2 linked regions of the Methylorubrum extorquens genome follow. The protein of the gene in region 2 interacts with the protein of the main gene of each other region in a pairwise test. Links are inferred from orthologs where the notes say so. Each region holds a gene or a part of one and is shown on either strand. Other genes may lie near its edges. The genes, in order: J2W78_RS09375 and J2W78_RS06475.

Region 1 (9,124 bases), 660 kb from region 2 along the record:
GGGGCACGAGCAGGGAGGCCGGGCCGACGCCGATCACGGTCGGGACGCGGTCGTCCTGGGTGCCGAAGCCGTAACCGGCGTTGAAACCGGCGTAGAAGCCCGTCCAGGTGAACACCGGCACCGGCTGGAACACCGGCGGGGGAGCCGCGCGGCGCGGGAGGTCGGCGGCCGAAGCGGCGACGGTAGCGGCGACGAGCGCGCTCGAAGCAAGAAGCAGGATTTTCATCGTGTCGTGTCCTGATTTGGCGGGAGCCGGTGTTGGTGTGAAGTGGTCCGGGGATCTCCCCGGTATCCGTCGCCCTCCAGCGATGAAGCGATGAATGCACCCGAACCCGTCAACGAAAGGTGAAGCTTACCCAGCCGTGAGCACTCGGTCAGGCCCGACGTGTCTTTACGCACATCGTTGGCTCGTCTTGTCGAAAATCGGCAACAGTCAAACCATCGGGCAAAACCTGACGACAATACGGTTAACGGATGGTGTCTCCCGCCGCGCAAGACCGCATTAACCACATGCGGGCGATCATCCTCCCGCGCCGGCGCCCGATCCCGGATCCGGCCGGCCCGATGGATCGCGCTGCCCATGTCCTTCGATTCCGGCTCGCCCCGACCGCGCGGCCCCCTCGCATGGTCGATCAAGACCGCGCTGATCGTCGGCCTCGGCGCCATGGCACTCGGCCACCACATCGCCCAGCCGGGTGGCAAGCCGCCCTATCGGGGGGGCGACCCGGAGGTGACGGGCTCGCTCGGCAGCAAGGCACAGACGACGCGGCTCGACCCCTGCACGCTCCGCGGCGCCCTCGGCACGGGCGCGCGGGACTGACCTCGCGACCGACCTTACGCGGCGAGGCTCGCGACAGCCGCCAAGGCGATGCCGGAGGCATCGGCTCTACGCGAGCGCGGGTTCGGGATGGCCTCGGGCCTCGGGATGCCGGCAACGCAACCGTACCCTGCCCGCACGGGAGGAGACTGCGCCGTCTCGGTCGATTGACAAGCAGGCACAGGGGTCTAAGTGTCGCGCGCGTTCGGACGCGTGATGGCGTACCGCGCACGGCTCTCGCGATCCGCCGCCGGCGCGAGCTTTCGAGCCCCTGATCGGCCCACTTCACGCGCACAATGGTTTTCCCTACCCGATGTCTTTCGCCGATCTTGGACTGAGCGACAAGGTACTCCAAGCCGTCACCGCGGCCGGCTACACCGAGCCGACGCCGATCCAGGCCCAGGCGATCCCGCATGTGCTCGCCCGGCGCGACGTGCTCGGCATCGCCCAGACCGGCACCGGCAAGACCGCCGCCTTTACCCTGCCGATGCTGACCATGCTGGAGGCCGGCCGCGCCCGGGCTCGCATGCCGCGCACGCTCATCCTCGAGCCGACCCGCGAACTCGCGGCGCAGGTCGAGGAGAATTTCGAGCGCTACGGCACCAATCACAAGCTCAACGTGGCGCTCATCATCGGCGGCGTCTCCTTCGCCGACCAGGACGCCAAGCTCACCCGCGGCACCGACGTGCTGATCGCGACGCCGGGGCGCCTGCTCGACCATTTCGAGCGCGGCAAGCTGCTGCTGACCGGCGTCGAGCTTCTGGTCATCGACGAGGCCGACCGGATGCTCGACATGGGGTTCATTCCCGACATCGAGCGCATCGTGAAGATGGTGCCCTTCACGCGCCAGACGCTGTTCTTCTCCGCGACCATGCCGCCGGAGATCGAGCGGCTGGCCGACATGTTCCTGCACAACCCGCAGCGGGTCGAGGTGGCGCGCCCCGCCTCCACCGCCACGACCATCGAGCAGCGCCTTGTGGCGACGGGCGCGGAGGGCCACGAGAAGCGCAAGGTGCTGCGCCAGCTCATCCGCTCGGCGAGCGAGCTGCAGAACGGCATCATCTTCTGCAACCGCAAGCGCGACGTCGCCCAACTCCAGCGCTCGCTGACCAGCCATGGCTTCAACGCGGCGGCGCTCCACGGCGACATGGACCAGCGCGCCCGCATGGCTGCCCTCGACGGCTTCCGCAGCGGCGAGGTTCCGCTGCTGGTGGCCTCGGACGTCGCCGCGCGCGGCCTCGATATCCCCGCCGTCAGCCACGTCTTCAACTTCGACGTGCCGCACCACCCGGAGGATTACGTCCATCGGATCGGCCGCACCGGCCGTGCCGGCCGCTCGGGCCAGGCCTTCACCCTCGCGAGCCGAACCGACGAGCGCTCGCTCTCGGCGATCGAGAGCCTGATCGGCCAGCCGATCGCATGGCTCGACGGCGATCTGTCCAGCGTTTCCGACGAGGTGGAGGGCGACGAGCCGCGCCGCCGCCGCGGCAGCCGCCGCGCCAAGGAAACGAAGGGCGGCGAGGAAACCAAGAGCATCGGGCGCAGCACCGAGAAGAGTGCCGCCCCGTCGAGCGAGAGCCCCCGCAGCGAGAGCCGCTCCCGCGGAGGGCGGCGTCCGGCCGCCGAGCGCAGCCGCGCCGAAGCGCCCCGGCGCGAGCCAGTGCGTGAGCCGGAACCGGTTTCCCCTCCCCCGCCCCGCGAGCTGGCCCGCGAGCCCGCCCGGAATGCCCCCGAACGCGCGCGCGGGGAGCGTCGTCCCCCGCGTCGCGACGAGGACGGCGACACGCCGGTCGGCCTCGGCTCGCACGTTCCGGCCTTCCTGCTGAAGCCGACCGGGTTCGGGAAGAGCAAGTAACTCCCGCGACCAAATCCGGGCCATCCCATCGCGCAGATGCGATGGGCGCCCTCCTCAGGCGCCGCGCGGGCCTAGAGCATCATCCCGAAAGCTGGTTGCCGGCTTTCGGAAGAAGATGATGCAAAACCAAAAGGCTAAAGCATCGTCTTGGATCCGATATCCAGGACGATGCTTTAGCGATACGGTCCACACGGCGACCGTATACCGCGAAAGCGCCGGTGACGGCAGGCGCTTTCGCCGCGCCCCTGGCGTGTCTCTCATGTGACGCCCGCTACGCCGCCTTGACCAAAGCGGCGAATGGTCAGCGGTCGGGCGTTTTGTGAGGCACTCTTAACGTCCTGGCGAGATTCTGAGGCGACACTTCGGCGGAGCGGACTCTGTGGGCGGTGTGCCCCCTCCGTAGGAGCCTACGTCACCGGATGAGCCCCGATCCCGATCGTGACCGCAGTTTCGTGCTCGCGCAGCGCAGCTTCGAGCTGATGCGCGACTACTGTTCCTGCGCGACGCCGCGGGCCTACGCCGTGTGGTATCTCTACGTCTCCGGCACGCAGCCGCTGATGAACGATGCGGTCAAACGGCTCACGACGCAGAACGGCACGCTGACCAGCGCCGACATCGAAGGACTCCACGACACCTACATCGACGGCCGCCGCATGGCCGTGGAGGTGGACCGGATGAATTCGAGCCTCATCGCCGAGGTCGAGGGCATCATGGAGATGATCGAGGTCTCGATCCGCTCCACCGCTCAGTATGGCGAGTCGCTTCAGGCCCTGTCCCACGACATCGCCAACACGGCCACGAGCCGGACGCGCCTGCGCGAGGTCGTGACGACGATCATCGCCAACACCCGCGATGTGACGGCCAACAACCGCACCCTCGAAGCGCGGATGCGCGAGAGCCGCAGTGAGATCGAGGCGTTGCGCGAGACGCTGGAGGCGGCCCGCCTGGAGAGCCTGACCGACGCCCTGACGGGGCTGGGCAACCGCAAGAATTTCGAGGAGTCGCTCCGCAAAACCGTCGATGTCCCGTCCGCCTCGGCACGGCAGGGAAAGCCGACGAGCCTGATCGTGATCGACATCGATTCGTTCAAGCGCTTCAACGACCTCTACGGTCACCTGACCGGAGATCAGGTGCTGCGTCTCGTCGCCATCGTGATGCGCGAGCATATCGGCCAGAGGAACGCGACGCTCGCCCGGTTCGGCGGCGAGGAGTTCGGCATCGTCCTGCCGGAAACGGACCGGGTCGAGGCGCGCGCCATCGCCGAGCGGGTGCGCACGGGCGTCACCGGCCGCGAATTGGTGAAGCGCTCCACCGGCGAATCGCTCGGCAAGGTCACGGTCTCACTCGGCGTCGCGACCCAGCGCGAGGACGACAACGCGGTCTCCCTGCTGGAACGAGCCGATGCCTGCCTGTTCGCCGCCAAGCGCGCTGGCCGCAACCGCACCCTCGACGAGACCGAAGTCGAGAACCTGCGCGACGTCGCCTGAGACGGATGAGAGCATCGTCCCGAAAGGGAGCCCCCGGGGCGATGCAGATGCAGGGAGCTAGGGCCTCGTCCGGTCTTGCGCGACGAGCCGGCTCCGATCAGGCCGCGGCGCCAGCCGTGAGCCGCTCGGGATTGACCGGCGTGATCGCTACGGATTCGCCGCAGCCGCAGGCCGAGGTCTGGTTCGGGTTGTTGAACACGAACTGGGACGACAACTTGGTCGTCTGGAAATCCATCTCGGTGCCGAGCAGGAACAGCACCGCCTTCGGATCGATGAACACGGTCACGCCCCGGTCCTCGATCACGTCCTCGCCGACCTTCCGCTCCTCGGCATATTCCATTGTGTAGGACATGCCGGCGCAGCCGCCGTTCTTCACGCCGACGCGCAAGCCCGCGATCGGCGTCTCCGCATCGGCCATGATCGCCTTGAGCCGGTCCGCGGCGCGGTCGGTCAGCGTGATCACCTTGAAACTGGACATCGTGGTCTCTCTCCTGCGGCCGGGTTCAAGGCCCGGGCGGGTGAGGGGTTTTCGTACAACGAAGAAGATAAGCACTCCCCCGGTGCCGGTCCACTAGGAGACCCGGCACACCGGACGATTGCAGCCGTGCTATGCTGAATCGGTGACGGAGCGCACGATCGCCGAGCCTGCAAGGCAGCGGAGACGCCGGAAGAACTCTTCGCGTGGCAAGCATCCCGGGACGAGCTCTACGAACTCGTCAACGGCGTACCGGCGCTCGCCGAGCCCTCGCCTATACCCTCCTCGTCAAGACGCGCTTCCCCAGCGCCGTGTTCTACAGGCGCGATGCAGAGGGCCGAGACGAGGAGAGCTTCGGAGGGCTCGAGGCCGTGATCACGCTGCCCGCCATCGGCGCGCGGCTCGCGCTGGCCGACATCGACGAGGATGTCTCCTTCGAGCCGGGACGCACGATTTCGACGCGCTGACGCGCTACCACATGTCCAGCGCGACGCGGGCCTCGTCGGACATCCGGCTCTGGTCCCACGGCGGGTCGAACACCATCGTGACGGAGCAGGACTGCACGCCCTGAACCGCCGAGACCGCGTTCTCGACCCAGCCCGGCATCTCGCCGGCCACCGGACAGCCGGGAGCGGTCAGCGTCATGTCGATCAGCACGCGACGGTCGTCCTCGATCTGCACCCGATAGATCAGGCCGAGTTCATAGATGTCGGCGGGAATCTCCGGATCGTAGACCGATTTGAGCGCCACGACGATGTCGTCGGTCAGGCGATCGATCTCCTCGGCCGGGATCGCGGAGGCGGCCGCGAGGGCGGGGGTGTTGGTGCCCCCGGTGATGGTGGCGTCGGTGCTCATCGGATCACTCCTTCCGGTCCCCGTTCACGGCGGCCGAAACTCTCAAAAGAATCAGGCGAACAGCATCTCGGCCTTGGCCAAGGCCGTGGCCAGAACATCGATTTCCTGCGTCGTATTATACAGACCGAACGAGGCGCGACAGGTCGAGGTGACGCCGAAGCGCGTGAGCAGCGGCATCGCGCAGTGGGTGCCGGCCCGCACCGCCACGCCCTGTTGGTCGATCACGGTGGCGATGTCGTGGGCGTGCGCCCCCTTCACCTCGAAGGCGATGACGCCGCCCTTGTCGCGGGAATTGCCGATCTGGCGGATCGAATTCATCGCGCCGAGCCGCTCCTGGGCGTAGGCGGTCAGCATCGCCTCGTGCGCGGCAATTTTTTCGCGACCCAGATCCATCATGAACTCGAGTGCCGCGCCGAGGCCGACCGCCTCGATGATCGCCGGCGTGCCCGCCTCGAAGCGGTGGGGCGGATCGTTGTAGGTGACCGCGTCCTGGCTCACCGTGCGGATCATCTCGCCGCCGCCCTGGTAGGGCGGCAGCCGGTCCAGCCACTCCTTCTTGCCGTAGAGCACGCCGATGCCGGTCGGCCCGTAGACCTTGTGGCCGGTGAAGACGAAGAAGTCGCAATCGAGCGCCCGCACATCGACCGGGCGGTGCACCGCGCTCTGCGCCCCGTCGAGCAGCACCGGCACGCCGTGTGCGTGGGCGATGCGCACGATTTCCTCGGCCGGCGTCACCGTGCCGAGCACGTTCGACATGTGGGTGATCGCCACCATCTTGGTGCGCGGCGAGAAAAGCTTTTCGTATTCCTCGATCAGGAAGTTGCCGTCGTCATCGACCGGCGCCCATTTGATGACGGCACCGCGCCGCTCGCGCAGGAAATGCCAGGGCACGATGTTGGAGTGGTGCTCCATGATCGAGAGGATGATCTCGTCCCCCTCCCCGATCAGCCCGGCCCAGCCCATGGAGGAGGCCACGAGGTTGTAGGCCTCGGTCGCGTTGCGGGTGAAGATGATCTCGTCGGTCGAGGCCGCGTTGAGGAACTGGCGCGTGGTCTCGCGGGCGCCCTCGAACCCCTCGGTCGCAGCGTTGGCCATGTAGTGGAGGCCACGGTGGACGTTGGCGTAGCCGGTCTCCATGCAGGAGACCATGGCATCGATCACGCGCTTGGGCTTCTGCGTCGAGGCGGCGTTGTCGAGATAGACCAGCGGTTTGCCGTAGACCTTCTCCGACAGGATCGGGAATTCTTTCCGGATCGCCTCGACGTCGTAGGGGGGGGTGCGGACGGGTGCGTTCATGTTCGCGACCTTGGATCCTGTGCTATCCGGGTCCAGCGCCGCCCGCCGGAACAGGTTCGGCGTCGATGAGCTTGGCCGGCTCCCCGGAAGGAACCGGCCAGCAGGGTCAGCCGCGCGACGCCAGCCACGCCTCGATCCCGCCGATCAGCACCTCGCGGGCGCCCTCGTGCGTGACCGTCTCCACCGCCTCGCCGACGAAGGCCTGGACCAGCAGGCTCTCGGCGGTGGCGCGCGGCAGGCCGCGGGCCATGAGGTAGAACAGCAGATCCTCGTCCGGCGCGCCGCAGGTGGCGCCGTGGCCGCAGGCGACGTCGTCGGCGAAGATCTCCAGCTCCGGCTTGTTCATCATCTGACCGTCGTCGGTCAGGAGCAGACAGTCGGACTTCATCTTGCCGTCGGTCTGCTGCGCGACCTGGCGGACGATGATCTTGCCCTGGAACACGCCGGTGGAATCGCCGTCGATCACCGTCTTGAACATCTCGCGGCCGATGCCCCCGGTCGCCGCATGGTCGGCGAGCAGGGTCGAATCCGCGAGTTGGCCGTGACCGAGCAGCGTCGCGCCGTTGACCACGGCCTTGGCGTCCTCGCCCGCGATGTGCAGGTAGATCTGGTGACGCGAGAGCTTGGCGCCGGTGACGAGGTTGACGGTCTCGAGCTGCGCCCGCGCGTCGAGGCGCACGGAGAGCGTCGAGAGGGCGACCGCCCCATCCCCTTCCCGGTTGAGCCGGGTGTGGCGGAAGGCGGCCTCGGCGCCGATATGCACGTCGAGCGCGTCGTTGGGCTGGTAGGCCAGCCCGGACGGTCCCTCGTGGCTCTCCAGCAGGAAGAACTCCGCCTCGGCGCCGACATCGACCAGAACGCGGGTCGCGGTCGAGAAGGCGGCCTCCCCCGTGCCGACGAAGCGCAGGTGGATCGGCGTCTGCAGCTTGGCGCCGGGCGCGACCGAGATCAGCGCGCCGTCCGCCAGGAAGGCGGTGTTGAGCTGATAGATCGGGTTCTCGCGCACCTGCTCGACGGGGGCGAGGAGCTTCAGGCGGGCGTCGCCCTTGCCCATCGCCTCGTTGAGCGGCGTGACCGTCACGCCCTCGGGCACCCGGTCGAGATCCGACAGGGACGCGACGAGATGGCCGTTGACGAAGGTGAGGCGGACGGCCTCGACCTCGTTGAAGCCCGTGGTCCCGGCGACAGCGACCCGGGCCGCGCCCTCGCTCGGCGTCTCGGCGGGCGGGGCGGCCTCGGTGATGGCGGCGCGCAGGTCGGTGTACTTGAACGCCTCGACCCGGCGGCTCGGCAGGCCGGTCGCCTCGAAGAAGCGGAACGCCTCCTCGCGGCTGATCGCCTGCTCGCTGGCGAAGCCTTTCCGTGCGGATTCGAACAGGTTCGAGAGGCCGGCCTCGGCTGGGGAGCGGAGATTGGTGACGTCGGCCATCACGCAGCCTCGCTCGTGCGGTACTCGGCGTAGCCGGAGGCCTCGAGTTCCAGCGCCAGGTCCTTGCCGCCGGTCTTCACGATCTGGCCCTTCGACATGACGTGCACGGTGTCGGGCACGATGTGGTTGAGGAGCCGCTGGTAGTGGGTGATGACGAGGAACGAGCGGCCCTGCGCCCGCAGGGCGTTCACGCCCTCGGAGACGATGCGCAGCGCGTCGATGTCGAGGCCGGAATCGGTCTCGTCGAGGACGCAGAACTTCGGCTGCAGCAGCGCCATCTGGAGGATCTCCATGCGCTTCTTCTCGCCGCCGGAGAAGCCAACATTGAGCGCGCGCTTGAGCATCTCCTTGTTGATCTCGAGCTTGTCCGCCGCGCCGTTCACCGCGCGGATGAAGTCGGGGGTCGAGAGCTCGGCCTCGCCGCGCGCCTTGCGCTGCGCGTTGAGGCAGGCCTTGAGGAAGGTCATCGTACCGACGCCGGGGATTTCCAGCGGGTACTGGAAGGCCAGGAAGATGCCGGCGGCGGCGCGCTCGTCGGCCGCCATCTCCAGCACGTTCTGCCCGTCGAGCAGGATTTCGCCGTCGAGGACCTCGTAGTCCTCCTTGCCGGCGATGACGTAGGAGAGCGTCGACTTGCCTGAGCCGTTCGGGCCCATGATCGCGGCGACCTCGCCGTCGTTCACGGTGAGGTTCAGGCCGTTGAGGATGCGGTTGTCCTCGATCTGCACGACGAGGTTTTTGATCTCAAGCATGTCCGTCCAAGTCCTTCAAAACCATTCCTGATGCATCGCCCGCAGGACGGTGACACGTCCGGTCGAATGGCCGGGCATGTCACCGATCACCGCGTCGACGCCGCACCGGGGACAGCGAGCGGTTCCGCCATCGGCGATCCACCCTCCGCCTCATCCGG
Region 2 (9,040 bases):
AGGACACCCTGCTCAAGGGCTGGCAGCACCGCGCCCGCTTCCAGCCGGGCACGAACCTCAACGCATGGCTCTTCACGATCCTGCGCAACATCTTCTACTCGGATCACCGCAAGCGCGTGCGCGAGGTCGAGGATCAGGACGGCTCCTACGCCGCACGCCTCGCCACCGCGCCGCATCAGGGCGACCGGCTCGACGTCGAGGATCTGCAGACGGCGCTCGCCAAGCTGCCGCCGGACCAGCGCGAGGCCCTCGTGCTGGTGGGTGCCGAGGGTGTCTCCTACGAGGAGGCGGCGACCATCATGGGCTGCAAGGTCGGCACGGTGAAGAGCCGCGTCAGCCGCGCCCGCGGCCGCCTCGCCGAACTCCTCGGGTATGACGAGGAGGACCTCTCCTCCGACCGTCTCATCCAGTCGGCGATGCCCGACGCCTGATTATTTGCTCGACGGGCGCCGGTGCCGTTGTTGCGTCACCCTGATGTCCGTCCGAGTGAAAGCCGATCCGTGGTCTTCGCCGGCTGATCGAGTCCTGATGCTGTCCGGAAGCCAAACCCAGGACAGCGGGGTGTCTCAAGTCTTGCCGCATCGGTTGTCGAAAGCCATCGTCCATCGCGCGTGACGATGCCCTGAAGGACGTTCTGGAGATCCGCCTGATTGGCATCCGATTGGATCACCGCGGGATGGATGCCGTGGGGCGAAACCAGAAGCCATCAATCGAAAATCGTATGACGCGGAGGTCCGGGAGCCGGCATGGCCGGGCCGGTTGCGTCGGATCGTACGCGACGATCTGAGCGACCTTGGGAGGTTTCGAATTCGGCATCCGTACCGGGTGCTCCGGCGCGGAAATTCGACGTCCCTCCCCCGCCCGCTTAGCAGAATGCGGGTGCCGCGCGGTCCTGTCGTGTCGGTGCCCCGTTTTGCGAAAAAGCGTGTTCCGCAATCGGCGCGCCGCGTCTTACGCGTGAGGTCTGCGGCGAGCAGAAGACGGCAGGCCACGGGGAAGCCGAGCGTGTCAACAGCGAGACGCTGCCGCTGCGAGCCTTCCATGTGATCCATCGAGAGCCGTAGGCAGGCCGGGCGGCCTTTCGATCGGCCGGGACCGTCGCTGCGCGGACCAACGTCAACGCACCAGAGGCCGGCCGGCGGAGTCCGATGACTCCGCCGGCGCGGCATCGATCCTCAGGCGGCCTTGCGGCGCCCGCCGGTCTTGCGGCCTTCCGCGGCGGTCTTGCGGCGCGGCTCGGGAGCTGCTTCCGCCACCACCTCATCGACCGGCTCCGCGGTCTTCGCCGAGGATTTGCGGCGCTGCTGGCCGAGGCCGAGATCCTTGGCGAGGGCAGAGCGCGCGGCCGAATAGTTGGAGGAGACCGTCGGATAATCGGCCGGCAGGCCGTAGCGGCGGCGGTAGCCCTCGATGTCGAGACCGTGCGTGGTCAGGTGCCGCTTGAGCGTCTTGTAGGGCTTGCCGTCGATGAAGGAGATCAGGGCATCCGGCGTGATCGACTTCTTGATCTGTGCCGGTGTCGCCCGCTCGACTTCTTCTTCCTTGGGCGCCTGCGGGGCCGACAGGGCGACGAGGGCGGCATGAACCTGAACAATCAAACCCGCGAGTTCGGGCGATGGCAGAGAGTTGTTGGAGACATAAGCCGAGACGAGATCGGCAGCGAGCTCGATACGGTCGTGTTGCGAGACCTGACTGTTATCCGACATTGTAAATGATCCTATTTTCCCCTCGTTCTTGTGAGCTAAAAGGATCTAGAAAAGATTCAAGTCCGTTTTGCACCATTTGCCCGGAAAACGACTGCAAAATCGGGAAAAACCACGATTTGGCTGCTATTGCGAACGATCAGTCCGGATCAGACAGCAGGTTGGGATCTCTCCAGGTGGTGCACGCAAGCTGAGGTTCGATCAAAGGTACGATGAGGGGCGCTTGATTCGTCCGTTCAACAAAGTGTGAGAGGTCAGTCCGAGCTGACCAGCGATCTCGGCAGGTCGAGCCCGCCGGCTTTCATGATCACGGCAGATCCGCGACCGTTCGGCCCCGCCGTGACGGCCGAACTCTATGGGTCGGAGCCTGCAGTTACAGCCCCGGTAGCATCGCCTCATCGTCTCCGCGCTTGGCGGCGGAGCGGCGTTGCCCGCTCTGCTGAGGCAGAGTGCAGCGATAGACCACCGCGTCGGGCGGGCCGAGGGCGGCGTTGAGCGGAACCGTGACGGTGTCGCCCGAGAAGCGCCAGTGTCGGGTGCCGCGATCCCAGTACAGCCACACGGTGCTATCATGGCCCTTCACGTCGAACACGGCGGCCTTCTTCGACATCGCCCGAAGAGTCCGTGGCTCGTAGAGGCCCTTGCGGCGATAGGCGGCGCGGGACTCGGCGTCCTGACGATCGACGAAAGTGTTCTGGACGATTTGCAGGGTCGCTCCGGGTTTGCGGAGGAATTTCTTGAAATCGCTCAGGGATCGCAAGACCACGGGCATGGGGTCCTTCCCATCGTCAAGTCACGAACGCGTCGTGCATTGTGCGATGCATCTTACGTCCGTTGAGATGACGGCTGTTCCTTCCGCACAAAGGCGATCCCGGGTGATATCCACCGGAAAGCGCCGCTGTCCACAGGAGCGGCGACCGATCCGGCTGTTCCAGGGGCCGCGGCATCGCCCGGCCCCGGTGTCCGGCATCGGCTTGACCCGCAGGCCGGGCTCGGGCGTTTAGGCCTCATGCTGCTCCAATTCTTTACGGGCCTGCGCGAGGCCCGCGTACCGGTGTCCCTGCGCGAATACCTCACCCTGCTCCAGGCGATGGAGCGCGACCTCGCGGACAAGCGCGTAGAGGAGTTCTACTTCCTCGCCCGCACCGTGCTGGTGAAGGACGAGTCCAACCTCGACCGGTTCGACCGGGTGTTCGCCTCGGTCTTCAAAGGGCTGGAAACGCTGGGCGAGGCGGTCGAACCCGCCGCCATCCCCGAGGAATGGCTGCGCAAGCTCGCCGAGAAGTATCTCTCCGAGGATGAGAAGGCCGAGTTGAAGGCGCTGGGCTGGGACAAGCTGTTCGAGACGTTGAAACAGCGCCTCGCCGAACAGAAGGAGCGCCATCAGGGCGGGTCGAAATGGATCGGAACCGGAGGCACCTCACCCTTCGGCGCCTACGGCTACAATCCGGAGGGAATCCGTATCGGCCAGGACGGCAACCGCAACTTCCGTGCGGTCAAGGTCTGGGACCGGCGCGAGTTCAAGGATCTCGACGATTCACGCGAACTCGGCACCCGCTCCATGCGGGTGGCGCTCCGCCGCCTGCGCCGCTTCGCCCGCACGGGGGCGGCCGACGAACTCGACCTCGACGGCACCATCCGCGAGAGCGCCCGCAAGGGCTTCATCGACGTGCGGCTGCGCCCGGAGCGGCGCAACGCAGTGAAGGTGTTGCTCTTCCTCGATGTCGGCGGATCGATGGACTGGCATGTCGAGTTGGCCGAGGAGCTGTTCTCGGCCGCGCGCTCCGAGTTCAAGCACTTCGCGCATTTCTACTTCCACAACTGTCCCTACGAGGCGGTGTGGACCGAGAACCACCGCCGCCACGACGAGCGTATCCCGCTCCTCGACGTGATCCGTACCTATCCCTCCGACTACCGCGTGGTGTTCGTGGGCGACGCCTCCATGAGCCCCTACGAGATCGCCCATCCCGGCGGTTCGGTGGAGCATTGGAACGAGGAGGCGGGCGATGTCTGGCTCGGCCGTGTGCTCGCTCACTTCCCGAAGGCGGTCTGGCTCAACCCCATTCCGGCCGAGCACTGGGCCCACACCCACTCCATCGGCATGGTCCGCCGGATCTTTTCGCAGCGGATGTTCCCGCTGACGCTTGAAGGGCTGGACGGAGCGATGCGGGCGCTGCTGCGGTAGAGCACTTTCCGATGAAGTGTTCGCCGGTTCGTCTAAGAAAGCGCGACAGAACAAGACGATAGAGCACCATCCCGAAAGGTGGCTACCGGCTTTCGGAAAAGACGATGCCAAAACAAGAACCTAAAGCATCGTCCTGGATCCGATATCCAGGACGATGCTCTAGAGGCGTGATCCGACCCAATGTGGTTGGGCATGGCTCGAGAGGGCGTTTCAGCCGTGCCGCCGGCCGCCGTGCAAGGCGGCCCCCACGGCGGTCAGGGCCGCGACGAGGACGGCCAGTGGCGGGAGACCGTAGAGGCCGCCGATCAGGACATGCTCCGGTTCGAACCGTGCGTCGGTGTGGTCGCCGCCGCAGGGCGAGAGGCCGAGCAGGAGTGTATTCTGCACCAGGGTGGCGTTCATCAGCATGGCGAGCACCGCAAGGCCGGCCAGGACGAGGCTTGATAGGCCGATCACGGCAAGGCCGCCCGTTCCACGGCTGGCCCGCCCGCGCTGCGCCGCTTGCCATGTGAGCGCGAACGAGCCCGCCACGAAGGGCAGACTGAGGAACGCGCCGGTCAGGAACGGATCGGTGTCGTTCTGCGTGCAGGTCCCGGTATAGCCCAGCCCCTGCAGGAGCGGCACGGGCAGGAACAGCAGGAGAACGAGAACGGCTGCCAAGACAGCGAGGGGCGTGCCTCAGCCCTGGCGGGCCGGGGTCGTCACGACAAGGCCGTCGAGTTCGGGCGTCACGCGGATCTGGCAGCACAGGCGCGAGGTCGCGCGCACGTCGGAGGCGAAGTCGAGCATGTCCTGCTCCATCGGCTCCGCCGGCCCGACCTTTTCGGCCCAGGCCTCGTCGACGTAGACGTGGCAGGTCGCGCAGGCGCAGGCCCCGCCGCACTCGGCATCGATGCCCGGAACGTTGTTGCGGATCGCCGTCTCCATGACGGTCGAGCCGACCTGACCGTCGATCGTGCGGGCCGTGCCGGCGTGATCGACGTAGGTGATCTTGGGCATACCTTGCTCCGGGACGTGTCGGCGTCCGCCTTCGATCCTTCAGGGGGCGGCGTGGCGCCTGCTTGCGGGTGGCGGAGTGAGAAAGCAAGCGGGAAGCCGGCGCTTTTCCGTCGCGCTGCCGCTGCAGATGCCCCCCGTCCGTTGGCCGGGCGGCGGAGCCGGCGCGGCGGCGGTCTTTCCGCCGCAGGCATCGAGGGCCGAAACGCAGCCCCTCACATCGCCCGGTCGAGGGCGGCGAGCGCGTCCAGCGTCTCGGCGACGGCGCTCCGGAGCGCCTGGAGGTCGGCCGCGTCTCCAGCGCGCGTGGTCGCCTCGCGCAACCCGGTCTCGACGGCGCCGCTCGTCTCGGCCACCCGCATCGCTCCGACCCCGAGAGCCGCACCCTTGAGGGTGTGGGCGAGGTCGGCCCGCTCCTCGGCCGGACGGCTCGCCGCCGCCAGCGCCGGCAGGAGCCGGCGGCACTGATCCTCGAACAGGCTCAACACCTCGCGCGCGAGGTCGGCATCGCCGAAGGTCTGCGCATCGAGGTGGGCACGGTCGAGCAGGGGCGCACGCTGTATCTCGAGGTCCACGTTCGTCCTCATCGTCTACTTTGACATCTGTGCTCGGGATGAAACGGCCGCTCCACCCGCCCGGCTCCCGCGAAAGAGGCGCAGCGCGGCGACCTGCCTGTGGGCCGCGCCGGCTATCCACAGCCCAGGCCGGTTTGGGCCGTACCCGTTTAAGGCTGCAAGCGTCAGAACTTGGGGCGAATGCCGGATCGCGGGACCCGGCTTGGTAACCATTCCGTTAAGGTTTCTTGGGTGCGCCGGGCCGATTGGGTATCGGGGGCATCATCCGAGGGACTAAGATCCCGTGAGACGTCGGGTAAATCCGTCTCCATTGCGGAGGGCGCGAGCTCTGCACTGGATGGCGATGCGTACGAGGGTTGCATGGCCACCGAGAAGAAGCTGAAGGATCCGGCGGAGGCCGCACTCTCCGCGATCGAGCAGGCTTTGAATCTGGACATTCCGGCGCCGGGCGACACTGCCCGGGTCGAGCCGCGGCTGCCCGATGTCGGCGACGGCGATCCGCTGGCCGATCCGTTCTCCGAGGCCGGGGGACGCCGCACCCCGACCCTCGACATCGATCCCGCCGCGTCCGATCTGCCGCTGCCCGAGCGCGGGCGCTCGCGCCGCGAGGGCGGGCTCCTGCCGCCCGACCGCTCGCTGGTGGCCAACGACGACCGCCAGAACATCGGCATCCTGCAGCAGACGCTCCGGGTGCGGCCCTCGCGCAAGCCGTACCTCGTCGCGGCGATCGCCTCGTTCTTCTGGCTCAACGGCCTCGTGGCGCTGGCCTGGAACCAGTCCGGCGGCGACCTGAAGACGTTCGTGACCGGGCTCACCGCGCTTCAGGCGGCGGTGGTGGCCACCGCCATCGCCGGGCCGATCGTGCTGTTCCTCATCACGGCGATGCTGGCCGTGCGCGCCCACGAGATGCGCCTCGTCGCCCGCGCCGTCGGCGAGGTGGCGATCCGGTTGGCCGAGCCCGAGAGCTTCTCGACCGACGCGGTGCTGACCATGTCGCAGACCGTGCGCCGCGAGGTCGCCGCCGTCGGCGACGGCGTGGAGCGGGCGCTGGCCCGCGCGGGCGAACTCGAAACGCTGGTGCGCGGAGAGATCTCGACCCTGGAGCGGGCCTATTCCGACAACGAGATCCGCATCCGCAGCCTGGTCGATGAGCTGATCGCCCAGCGCGAGTCCATCGTCGGCAGCGCCGACCGGGTGCGCGGAGCGATCGCCGGATCGCACGAGAACCTGTCGAGCGAGCTGGATGGCGCGGCCGAGCGCATCGTCGCCGCCATCAACGGCGCGGGCGAGCGCGTCACCGGGGCGCTCGACGCCCGCGGCGAGGCGATCACCAACGCGCTCGGCGAGGTCGGCGAACGGGTGGTCGGCAACGTCTCGACCCGCGGCGACGATCTGGTCCGCCAGCTCACCGCCACCAGCGAAGGCGTGCGCGGCGGCCTCGAAGAGATCGGCACCAGCCTCACCAGCGCGCTGCAGCAGCGCGCCGACGCGGTGACGCAGGCCTTCGAGCGCACCGGCGGGGCGCTCACCCGCACGCTCGCCGACAATGCGGGCGCCGTCGCCCAGAGCCTGTCCGAGACCGGCACCGGCCTGATCGAGGCGCTCGACCGCCAGGGCGGCGCCGTGCGCGAGACCTTCGAGCGCTCGACGAAGGGCCTGGAAGAGGCCTTCCTGTCGCGCGGGACCGAGCTGACCGAGCGCTTCGCCCAGACCGGCGGCGCCATCACCGCGCGCTTTGCCGAGACCGGCGAGGGCCTAAGCCGCACCTTCGCCGCCACCGGCGCGGCAATCTCCGAGGACATCGCCGTCCGCGGTGCCTCGCTGCGCACCGAGATCGAGGCGGCCGGCACCGGCGTCTCCGAATTGATCGAAGGACGCGGGCGCGACGCGCAGGCCGCCCTGGCGCTCGCCGCCGGCAGCGTGGCCGATGACTTTTCCACCCGCATCGACCGGGTCCGCGACGCGTTCCTGGCCTCCGCCACCCACGCGGCCGAGACCATGAACGGCCGCGGTCTCGAACTCGCCGCCCGTATCGAGACGGCGGCGTCGCGCGTCGATGATGTCATCGCCGTCCAGGGCGGGGCGCTCGCCTCGAACCTCGACACGGCGGGCGAGCGTGTCGCCGGCCTGATGACCGAGCGGGCGGCGCAGGCCGCCGCCACCGTCGAGCAGGCTCTGGCCGGGCTCGGCGCCAGCTTTGCTGCCAACGCGAACGGCAGCGCCGAGAGCCTGCGCGAGACCGTGGCCCGCCTGGGCAAGGATCTCGACGCCCGGACCGTTGCGGCCCATGACGGCATCCGCCGCAACACGGAGACCGCAACCGCGTCCGTCGGCGCCAGCGTCGAGGCGCTGGAGCGCCGCCTGCGCGAGGCCGCCGAGGCCATGAGCGGCCTGCTTGCCGAGCGCGCCGTGGAATCGACCGCGCGGATGCTGCACGTCGCCGAGGAGACCTCGGGAGCCGCCCAGGCGCAGAGTGCTGCCGTCACCACCCGCTTCGCCGAGGCCGCCGAGGCGCTGCGCCGCGCCGCCGACGAGGCCGCCGCCGCCGTCGAGAACCGTTCGAACGATGTGGTGGGCCGGTTCCAGGCCGCCGCCGAGCGTGTCGGGGGCGAACTCGGCAGCCGCAGCGAGGGCGCGTCGCAGGCGCTTCACGCCGCGATTCAGCGGATGGCCGACGAGCTGTCGGCCCGCAGCGCCGAGGCGACCGGTGCCCTGGCGCTCGCCGCCGCCCATGCCGGTGGCGAGATCGGCAACCGCACCGACCAGTCGATGCACGCGCTCCAGGATCTCCTGCGGCAGGTGGCCGACGAGATTTCCGTGCGCGGCGCGGAGGCCAGCGTCGCGCTGTCGCTGGCAGCGGCCCAGGCCGGTGGCGAGATCGGCAGTCGTGCCGACCAGTCGGCACAGGGTCTGCGCGACCTGCTGCGGCAGGTGCAGGACGAGATCGACGGCCGCACCGCCGAGGTGACGGACGCGCTGGCGCGGACCGCCGAGCGGGTCGGCGGCGAGGTCGGCACCCGCACCGAGGAATCGCTGCGCGCCTTGCGTGAGACGCTGGGCCGGATCGGCGACGAACTGTCCGCCCGCGGCGCCGAGACCACCGCGGCCCTGGCCCGCGCGGCCGAGCAGGCCGGCGGCGAGGTCAACAGCCGCACCGAGGCGTCGCTGCGCAGTCTGCGCGATGCCCTGTCTCAGATCGGCGAGGAGCTGTCCGCCCGCAGCACCGAGGCCACCGCGGCCCTGGCGCGCGCCGCCGAACAGGCCGGCGGCGAGGTCGGTGGCCGCACCGAGAGCGCTCTGGAGGCCCTGCGCGAGACGCTGCGCGGTCTCGGCGACGAGGTTGCCGCCCGCGGCGAGGCCACGGCACAGGCGCTGTCGCGCACCGCGGAGGGGGTCGGCTCCGAGCTGGAGACCCGTCTGGGAGCCCTGGAGGACAGTTTCGGTCGCCATGGCCGGGGCGCCGCCGCGCTCATCGCCAGCCAGTCCGACGAGGCTCAGGCCCGCCTCGAAGGCGCCAGCCGCGAGGTCGTGCTCGCCATTGCCGGCCACGTTTCGCAAGTCGGCGACACGCTGCACCGGAG

Evidence for each region.
Region 1: the proteins of J2W78_RS06475 (region 2) and J2W78_RS09375 interact in binary tests that used the Escherichia coli proteins (3 or more experiments, as listed by UniProt). The link is inferred for Methylorubrum extorquens from one-to-one orthologs.

The regions. Positions count from the first base shown.
Region 1 is NZ_JALJXF010000001.1:1,984,669-1,993,792, forward strand. Bases 2,948-5,908 are described here. They hold J2W78_RS09375 (HesB/IscA family protein), read right to left. Parts: upstream 4,638-5,908; coding sequence 4,257-4,637; downstream 2,948-4,256. Other genes in these bases: J2W78_RS09370 (GGDEF domain-containing protein), read left to right, coding at 3,092-4,159; J2W78_RS09380 (SUF system Fe-S cluster assembly protein), read right to left, coding at 5,106-5,489; J2W78_RS09385 (cysteine desulfurase), read right to left, coding at 5,541-5,908. Outside these bases: J2W78_RS09355 (outer membrane protein), read right to left, coding at 1-226; J2W78_RS09360 (hypothetical protein), read left to right, coding at 581-820; J2W78_RS09365 (DEAD/DEAH box helicase), read left to right, coding at 1,131-2,672; more of J2W78_RS09385, read right to left, coding at 5,909-6,785; J2W78_RS09390 (SufB/SufD family protein), read right to left, coding at 6,892-8,214; Fe-S cluster assembly ATPase SufC, read right to left, coding at 8,214-8,966. UniProt on the Escherichia coli protein: Is able to transfer iron-sulfur clusters to apo-ferredoxin. Multiple cycles of [2Fe2S] cluster formation and transfer are observed, suggesting that IscA acts catalytically.
Region 2 is NZ_JALJXF010000001.1:1,323,221-1,332,260, reverse strand. Bases 3,228-6,104 are described here. They hold J2W78_RS06475 (2Fe-2S iron-sulfur cluster-binding protein), read right to left. Parts: upstream 4,888-6,104; coding sequence 4,567-4,887; downstream 3,228-4,566. Other genes in these bases: J2W78_RS06465 (hypothetical protein), read left to right, coding at 5,820-6,104; J2W78_RS06470 (Hpt domain-containing protein), read right to left, coding at 5,100-5,459; J2W78_RS06480 (hypothetical protein), read right to left, coding at 4,099-4,548; J2W78_RS06485 (vWA domain-containing protein), read left to right, coding at 3,228-3,888. Outside these bases: J2W78_RS06500 (sigma-70 family RNA polymerase sigma factor), read left to right, coding at 1-431; J2W78_RS06495 (MucR family transcriptional regulator), read right to left, coding at 1,176-1,706; J2W78_RS06490 (hypothetical protein), read right to left, coding at 2,077-2,475; more of J2W78_RS06485, read left to right, coding at 2,713-3,227; more of J2W78_RS06465, read left to right, coding at 6,105-9,040. UniProt on the Escherichia coli protein: Ferredoxin are iron-sulfur proteins that transfer electrons in a wide variety of metabolic reactions. Although the function of this ferredoxin is unknown it is probable that it has a role as a cellular electron transfer protein.